2 regions of the Paenibacillus sp. FSL R7-0189 genome follow, and region 2 is predicted to be linked to the other one. Evidence: predicted binding sites of a transcription regulator. Region 2 holds the regulator's gene; the other holds the start of a gene.
What was found. Region 2 encodes Rex, which represses fermentation and respiration genes when NADH is low (regulators of the CRP and FNR family bind a similar motif). Its sites were predicted from a motif close to TTGTGAAATATTTCACAA; they were not measured.
Positions count from the first base shown of each region.

Region 1: a site for Rex is predicted at 1,250-1,267, ahead of scfA (six-cysteine ranthipeptide SCIFF). Genes of this name have one in related genera too.

Region 1 covers NZ_CP150223.1:1,620,123-1,624,568, forward strand. The annotation lists gene scfB (thioether cross-link-forming SCIFF peptide maturase) at 1-952, opposite strand, end outside; gene scfA (six-cysteine ranthipeptide SCIFF) at 1,075-1,224, opposite strand; gene MKY63_RS06955 (response regulator) at 1,790-2,572, opposite strand; gene MKY63_RS06960 (histidine kinase) at 2,547-4,133, opposite strand; gene MKY63_RS06965 (flavocytochrome c) at 4,406-4,446, shown strand, end outside.
Region 2 covers NZ_CP150223.1:4,768,224-4,772,669, forward strand. The annotation lists gene dinG (ATP-dependent DNA helicase DinG) at 1-1,869, shown strand, start outside; gene MKY63_RS20785 (redox-sensing transcriptional repressor Rex) at 2,000-2,653, shown strand; gene MKY63_RS20790 (amidohydrolase) at 2,640-3,941, shown strand; gene MKY63_RS20795 (DUF5590 domain-containing protein) at 4,114-4,446, shown strand, end outside.

The DNA.
Region 1 (4,446 bases), 3.1 Mb from region 2:
TCATTTCCTTCGCGAGAATTTCGTACTGGTTGTATATCTCCGGCAGGTCCTCCTCGGTAAGTGCATAGGGCTCCTTTGGATCACAGATGACCGGTTCCATCGAAATTTTGTCAAAACCAAGGTCTGCGATATGAAATATATCGTTGGTGAAATCGACATTGTTACGAGTGTAAGTTCCTCGTACATAGTACTCTTGGTCTCCGCGCTTACGAACGAATTCCTGGAACTTCGGAAGAATATGATCATAGCTGCCTTTTCCGTTAACCGTTTGGCGAAGCCGGTCATGAACCTCTTTTCTTCCATCCAGGCTTAATACGACATTGTACATTTCCTGATTTAAAAACTCGGTGACCTCATCGTTCAGCAGCATCCCGTTCGTCGTGAAGGTGAAGCGGAACTTCTTTTTGTATTCTTGTTCTTTGCTTCTTGCATAAGCTACGATCTGTTTAACCACTTTCCAGGCTAAAAGTGGTTCCCCGCCGAAAAAGTCAATGTCCAGGTTTCGATGATGACCTGAGTTTTCAAGCAGATAATCGATAGCTTTTTGTCCAACCTCATAGCTCATGATTGCTCGATCTCCGTTGTATTTCCCCTGACTAGCGAAGCAATAGTCACATGACAAATTACAGGTATGCGCAACATTGAGGCAGAGTGCCTTGACATAAGTTTTTCGTTTTTTTAAATCAAGCGAGAGATTCTCATACTCATCTTTTGTAAAGAGCTGTCCATCATTTATAAGCGCCTCGATATCCACGATGGTTTCTCGAATTTCACTCTCAGAAATGCTGGAATCATGCTTATATTTCTCTAACATCATTGTCACGATTTGATCGACAGAAGTTTTCTCATAATCCGCTATAATTTCATATGCTAGGTCATCAACAACATGCACCGAGCCACTATAGGTATCGAGCACGATATTGTATCCGTTTAGTTTATATTGATGAATCATACTTACTAATCAAGCTCCTTTTGCACACTAGTAGAAACGGCTTCGCCATCCTTTAGGGATAGTATCCATTTCTTAAAAATAGCCGCCCATCAGCAGAGCAATGGGCGGTAAAATTCCGAATCCTATCTGTTCATTGCATTTTCACACTTCTGGTTTGCAACGCCGCAGGAAGTTTTACAAGCGGACTGGCAAGAGGTCTGGCATGCGCCGCATCCGCCGTGTTTTGCGGTATCCATCAGTTTGCGGGTGCTCAGTGTTACGATTCTTTTCACGATAAATAACTCCTTCTGTAATTTCTTGTGATCACTTTCACTTAATTTCCATGGAACATCGTAGCAACCTCACGTAAGTACGTCTATGATTCCCGTCACCCAGCAGAGTAGAGAGGACTTAAACATAAGCATCAACACTAATTTTCGTGCAGTCGTTCATGCTTTTGATCGTAGGATGCGGTAGCGGGAACCAGAGTCAGAGCAATGCTAAAAAAGTGAAACAAAAAAGAGACGGCAATGATGCCATCTCTTTAACAACATTTTTTCTCATACTTGTCCGTAAAGTCCAATAAATATAAGGATTTCATAGCACTGTATCCTTCCTTACCAGTAGAGCGACACTCTCCACATGCGTGGGTGGACAATGTGAACAAACTTATATGAGGAGCCCTAAGACAATTCCAGACAGTTTATCTGCTCTTGACGCCTTAGTTCATAAAAATATTGCACAATTGGATGCTTTAACTTCATCTTCTCGCTCATGTTTAAAATCCAACCGTTTTGATAGAAGGCGGCTCCGAGCATAACATCTATGGCGTGCTGCAGAGGGACGAGAATGGCCCTCCTATCCATAACCGAACGGATGCTTTTTGTACTCTAAGGGGCTTGAGCCGACTCTATTTTTGAACACACGACTAAAATAGTACTGGCTCTTATACCCTACCTTCACGGCCAGATCCCCGATTTTGATATTCGGCATTACGTCATCCAGAATCTCCTTCGCCTTCGATATCCGAAGCTCAGTGACATAGTCAAGGAATGAAGCACCGATTTCTTGCTTCATACGCTTGCTAAGATAGGTTTGGTTGATATGAAATAGTGCTGCTACTCGAGTAATAGACAGCTCCGGATCCTGATAATGACTGTCAATATACTCGGTCACTTTTTGGATAAGCACTGTTCCATCCCCTGTATACCCGGGAAGCTCCCGCTCCTTATCCACCCTGCCTTCATGTGAATGCAAAGGATATTTTACCTGAAGATGCTCATCGATCCGATGAAGCAGCTTGTTCAGATCACTCTTCGGCACAGGTTTCAATACATAATCGAATGCTTGCAGTTGCACGGCTTGACGCGCATATTCAAAGTTATCGTACCCGCTGATGATGACAACCAGAACCGACGGGCAGCGTTCGCGCAATATATTCATCAGATCGAGCCCATTCATATTCGGCATGTTGATGTCCACAAGACATACATGTGGTGGGGCTTCCTCCACCATATTCAATGCTTCGTTTGCACTTTTCGCTTCTCCTGCAACCTCAAAAAGATACGGACTCTCCTCAATGTATTGTCGCAAGCCTTTGCGAATGATCGTTTCATCATCGACGATGACAATCTTCCACATCTTCATTCCACTCCCCGTCCAAAGGTATTCGAATGACCATAACGGTAATGCCATCTTCGCTCTTCACTGCAAGGCCATATGGCACTCCGTAAGCTAGTCGAATGCGATGGTTTACACTGTATAGCCCAAAGCCTGTGGCAGAACGATCATATGTATCATCAAGAAGGGCTTGATTTATCTGCTCAAGCTTCTCTTCCGGAATCATAACCCCATTATTTTCAACCTTAATGACCAAATAATCGGCCTGTTTATATGCTGTAATCGAAATTTTGCACTTTTGATCCCCAAGTGGCTTAATCCCGTGATAAATCGCATTTTCCACCAAAGGCTGCAGTATGAAGCGAACAACTTGGCACTGAGCAAGCTTTTCATCATATCGAAGCTCGTAGTCCAGAATCTCCTCATATCGCACACCTTGAATATGAAGATAACTCTCGACATGGTACAACTCCTGATCAAGCAGAATGTAGGGACTGCCTGTGCCAAGCCCTAATCGGAAATACGCGCTAAGCGCTTCCACCATCTCCACCACATTGTCTGCTCCATGTTCCGTTGCCATCCACTGGATCGTATCCAATGTGTTGTATAAAAAATGCGGCTTGATCTGCTCATGAATCAGTCTGAGTTCCATCTCCTTTCGGTCCTGCTCCACAGCGTATAATTGAACAAGCATGTCATTGAAGCTTCGTCCAAGATCACCGATCTCATCCGAGCGCGTAACATCTGCTCGTATGGTTTGGTTGCCGTTCTGCACATTTTCCATTACCTGGCGAAGCAACTGAATTGGACGAATAATGGAAGAAGCAAGCAGCACCAGAAAGACGATAAACGCACTACCGATAAGAACGCCTACCAGCAATGCAGTCCGCTGGGTTTTGATCACCGCTAACGATAGACTTGAATTCGGTACTTTGAGTACTAACTTCCAGCCTTCCACATTTTGAATTGGAGCCTCAAATACACTCATGTTCTTCTTATCTGCTGTATCCTCCGCTCCATCTTCTTCACCCAGCTCTCTGCAATCGACGATAAGCTGGCCTGACTGGTCATATAGCATTACATCTTGAGCAATCTCCCTCATCTTCTTGACGGAGACGGCTGCGGCAATATAAGCTACCTCATCATTCACCGATGGATTCACGCGATAAAGAATGACAACGATTTCGGCTGCATTCGCTTTGGATACGATCGGATTGCTTACCACATAATTGGAATCTGAATTCAGCAGTTTTCGATAGTAGGGTCGGTTTAGTATCGAAAAAGGCTTGTCCCTTGCTGACCAGGAATTTCCGTGAATATCCACCACGCGTATGGATTCGTACTCTACTTTCTTCTTCGCCTCGAACTTATCGAACTCTTGCAGCAATTCATCTCGTGTCCACTGATGGTCCGAAGCTAGAGAAGCAAGCATGTCTATCTCTCCAATGCGCTGATTAAACCAATAATCAATCTGGTCGCTGCGTGCAGTAACCACTTGCTGCGTTAAGTTCTTATTCAAAGGGACAACCGTATGGTTCATCTCCAAATATATTGTTACAAGCAATGCAACGAACAGCAGCAAGAAGCAGCCTCCTGCGATTAACGTAATTTTTAAGTGAATTGATTTCATTGTAATCATAGCCCTTCACAATATCCGTTTCTTACATGCCCGAAAAAGACAAAAAAACACTAATCTGTGCAAATACATAATGCTGTACTAAATCTATAATAGGTCTTGTGCATATTTTCACATGAAATAACATTCATGTCTAGGCTAGAGATAAAGGATTTGCCTAGCAAATCTTCCTCTCCCTAGTGTATGTAACCAATCCACAACAGAATGAAGGAGATATTATGCGAACTCACACGAAAAAGCTGTTATCTATTCTACTAGT
Region 2 (4,446 bases):
CCTTTGTTAACGCAGGTAGTTCCTTTTCCGTTTAAAGCTGCTATTTTTAAGGGAAGAGGACATTATTTGTGTCTGCGTAAGTTTGAGCATAAAATTAATAAAAAGGACTTTATAAGCCCAAGGGAAGATGCGCTTACTGCCGCTCAGATGATCGTATGGCTCACTCAAAGTGAATCAGGGGATGATGAAGAGCTGAATTTAAGCGGCCGGGGCGGTGATTTCTGGGAGACGGTGGCAAGCGATACCGATTCCTGTCTGGGCCGTTCTTGTCCGTGGTTCCGCAAATGTTATTATCATAGGGCTAAGCATGAAGCTGGGATTGCTGACGTGGTCATTACAAACCACTCTAAGCTATTCGCAGATGTTAAGGCTGGGCACCAGCTGCTTCCGGCTTACGAGCATCTTGTCATTGATGAAGCACATCATTTAGAAGATGTGGCTGGTAAACATCTTGGCATGCATATGAAGCATTTCACTGTGGCACACACGTTATCGCGACTGTATAAAGATAGCCGAAACGGACAGCTTCCTGCTCTGCGCCAGATATTACAGTCGTCAGGCAGTGAAGAGGCTTCAGAATGGAGCGGAGTCATCGATCGGATTTACCCGGATCTGCTTACCGTCAAAGAAACCTGGGATGCACTCAGCGACAAGCTGTTCAGCCTTTTGCCGGAACGCAGTGATGCAGGGGCGGGGGAAGCGGGACAACTGGTTATGCGGTTGCTTCCCGCCCGTAAGCCGAAGGATTGGGATGAATTAGTTGCGCTAGAGAACACTATGAATCTGACGTTAAGCGATATCATCCGTAAGGGTGATAAAATGCTTAACGAGATGCGTGACCAGGAAAGCCAATCCTCAGCAGACAGTCTTGTTACTGATATTAGCGGTTTATTTAAGGATTTGGCTTCCATCCGTGAGCAAGTAAGATTCTTTATGGGGCTGAATGACGATAATGTAGTATATTGGCTGGAGGCAAATGGAAATTACCGCAGCAAATCACTACAGCTGTATGCCGTCCCTGTGGATGTTAGCAGCCAGCTTAAAGAGTTGTTCTTCGATAAGAAAAAAAGCATCGTGCTTACCTCGGCGACGCTGTCTGTAGATAAATCTTTTCAATTTATGATTGATAATCTCGGACTTAACGAAGCTGCGGAAGAGGGACGTCTAATGACCTCACTCCTTCCATCCCCCTTTAAGTATCGCGAGCAGGCACTGCTAGTTATACCGCGTGATTTTCCTAGTGTGAAGGGGAGTGTGGGCGATGCTCGATTTGTCGATACACTCGTACAGTCATTATCGGAAGCTGCTAAAACAACACGTGGGCGGATGCTGGTTCTGTTTACTTCTTATAAAATGCTGCGTCAGGTATATGATCCGCTTAAAGAGGCTTTAGCCTCACAAGAGATTACGGTGCTTGGTCAAGGCGTGGAAGGTGGCAGCCGGAGCAAGCTGATCCGCCGCTTTCAGGACAGTGCAGCATCCGTTCTGCTGGGGACGAGCAGCTTCTGGGAAGGTGTAGATATTCCAGGTGAAGCACTGACTTGCCTGGCCATCGTGAGACTTCCGTTTCAACCGCCGAATCACCCGTTGGCGGAAGCGAAGTCTGAGTTATTGCAGGCCCAGAAGAAGAATCCGTTCATGAAATTATCTGTTCCTCAAGCGGTTATTCGTTTTAAGCAGGGATTCGGAAGACTGGTTCGCACGGCGCAGGATCGCGGAATAGTTATTGTTTATGATACGAGGGTTATTGAATCTCATTACGGGAAGTATTTCCTTTATTCATTGCCTGGTCCCAAAATGGAGCATATGCTTACTGATCAAATGGTCCCTCGCATAGCGGAATGGCTAGAGGATGGCGGCGCTTCTTAAAACGCTCGTCTTCAGTTTAGCTCCTCCTTATCCTTAAGGGCGGTGTGTTACAGTACCGTCCTTAATAAGGAGAGGTAGACGTTTGAATATGGATTTTCACAAGAACATTACTATTTTTAGGAGGGAAAATATGAAATCGGATAAAATATCAGAAGCCGTTGTTCGCAGACTGCCTGTGTACTTGCGTTTTTTGAATGATCTCCAGAATCGCGAAATATTAACAGTTTCCTCTCAGGAACTTGGGCAAAAGCTTGATCTTAATCCCGCACAGATTCGTAAGGATTTAGCATATTTTGGTGACTTCGGCAGAAAAGGTATCGGCTATGATGTAACGTATCTTATTGAGAAAATCCGTCATATCCTGAAGCTGGATCAACAGCTTAATGTAGCTTTAGTTGGAGCAGGTAATCTCGGACATGCCTTGTCTAATTACAATGCATATCTCAAAGATACTATGAAAATCACGGCTATATTTGATTCGTACGCTCCTAAGGTTGGACGTAAGATCAACTCCCTTACTGTGCAACCGATGGATGAACTAGGCAGCACAATTCGTGAGCAAGGTATTCGCATTGCCATTATTACCGTACCTGATTCAGAAGCTCAAAATGTAGCAGATATCCTCATTTCTTCTGGGATTGAAGCGATTTTGAACTTTGCCCCTGTGATTCTGAAGACACCACCGAATATCCGGGTGCATGCAGCTGATTTTACAACTGATCTGCAAAGTCTTGCTTATTACTTGCGGGATGGAAAGGAAGAAAGCGAACATGAACAACAATAAAACGATAATTAAGGGCGGGTATTTTCTGACTCCGGGAACGGATGAGCCGGTTCTGAGTGGATATATGACTATTGAAGATGATTTAATCACTTACATAGGAAAAGAAGAGCCTCAGATGGAAGCTGGAGTGCAAGTGGTTGATGGCAGCCGTCTGCTGTTCATGCCTGGACTTGTAAACACACATGGTCATGCGGCGATGTCTTTGCTGCGTGGATATGGAGATGATTTAGCGCTACAAGTGTGGCTTCAGGAGAAAATGTGGCCGATGGAGGAAAAGTTCACCGGTGATGATGTATACTGGGGAACCTCCTTATCTGTATTGGAAATGCTGAAGGGTGGAACTACGACCTTCCTCGATATGTATGATCATATGGACCGAGTAGCCGAGGTAGCTGAGTTATCAGGTATCCGTTCCGTATTGATGCGTGGTGTGATCGGGTTATGTCCAGAGGATGTACAGAATCACAAGCTTGCGGAAGCGATTTCTTTTGCCCGTAACTGGCATGGAAAGGCTGACGGTAGAATTACTACTATGATCTCGCCACACGCCCCTTATACTTGCCCTCCTGCCTTCCTGGTTAAGTTCGTGCAGGCAGCGCATGATCTGGATTTACCGATGCATACGCATATGTCCGAAACGAAACGTGAAGTGGAACAAAATGTGGCGGATTACGGGTTGCGTCCTGTAGCTCACTTAGAGAAGCTTGGAATGTTCACACGTCCCTCGATAGTTGCACATGGTGTTCATTTAAATGATGAAGAGATTGAGATCTTGGCTCGCCATAATGTGGGTGTATCTCATAATCCGGGCAGTAATTTGAAGCTGGCTAGCGGAGTGGCTCGGGTTACTGATCTTCTAAAAGCTGGTGTGAAGGTGTCTCTTGGCACGGATGGCGCGGCAAGTAACAATAACTTGGATATGTTTGAAGAGATGCGGCTTGCAGCTCTCATTCATAAGGGTGTCAGCGGTGATCCAACGGCTGTCCCTGCTCCAGAAGCTCTGCGTATGGCTACAGAATATGGCGCGCAGTCCATCTTTTTAAATAATGTAGGCAGACTTGCTGTAGGGATGAAAGCTGATTTCATTGCTATTGATATCGATCAGCCGCATTTGCTGCCACACACAGATCTGTTGTCTCATGCAGTTTACTCTGCTAGCGCTAAGGATGTTGAGCATGTGTGGGTGAATGGTAAACAGGTCATCAAGCATGGACAATGCTTAACCCTGGATGAGGAAGCTATCCGGCGTAAAGCGCAAGAAGCCTTCGAAGGTTTATTGAAGCGTTAAGTCTGGAGAATAACGAATAAATAATAGGCTGCGACTTTTTGCTTTTAGCAAAAGTTGCGGCCTTTTGTGCATTTTTAAGACTGGGAAAGCTAGAAAATTATGAAATTTTGGATAAACACGCAGGTGTGTTATATAATCAAAAAAGATATATTACTAGAAAGGGAGCTGTACCTTGAAGAAAAGGAAAAAATGGATCCTCCTGGGGTCAGTTCTGATTCTGCTCCTGGGGTTTGGACTTATCCAGTTCTATGCCTATATTATGAAAGATCAATGGAACGAGCGTGATATCGCTAAGGATGTTGCCAAAACCAGAGCGGGTCTAACAGAGGTAACCAAAGCACAAAAATCGGTTTGGGATGAAAATGCAGTGTACTGGGTTTTAACAGGAAAAAATGAAGCCGGGACTGCTCTTATGGTCTGGGTCCGCTTTACGGTAGATGGAAAATTTGCTGAAGGCGACGACGCAGTGTTTGCTGAGGAACTAAGTAAAGGAACCTCGGAAGCC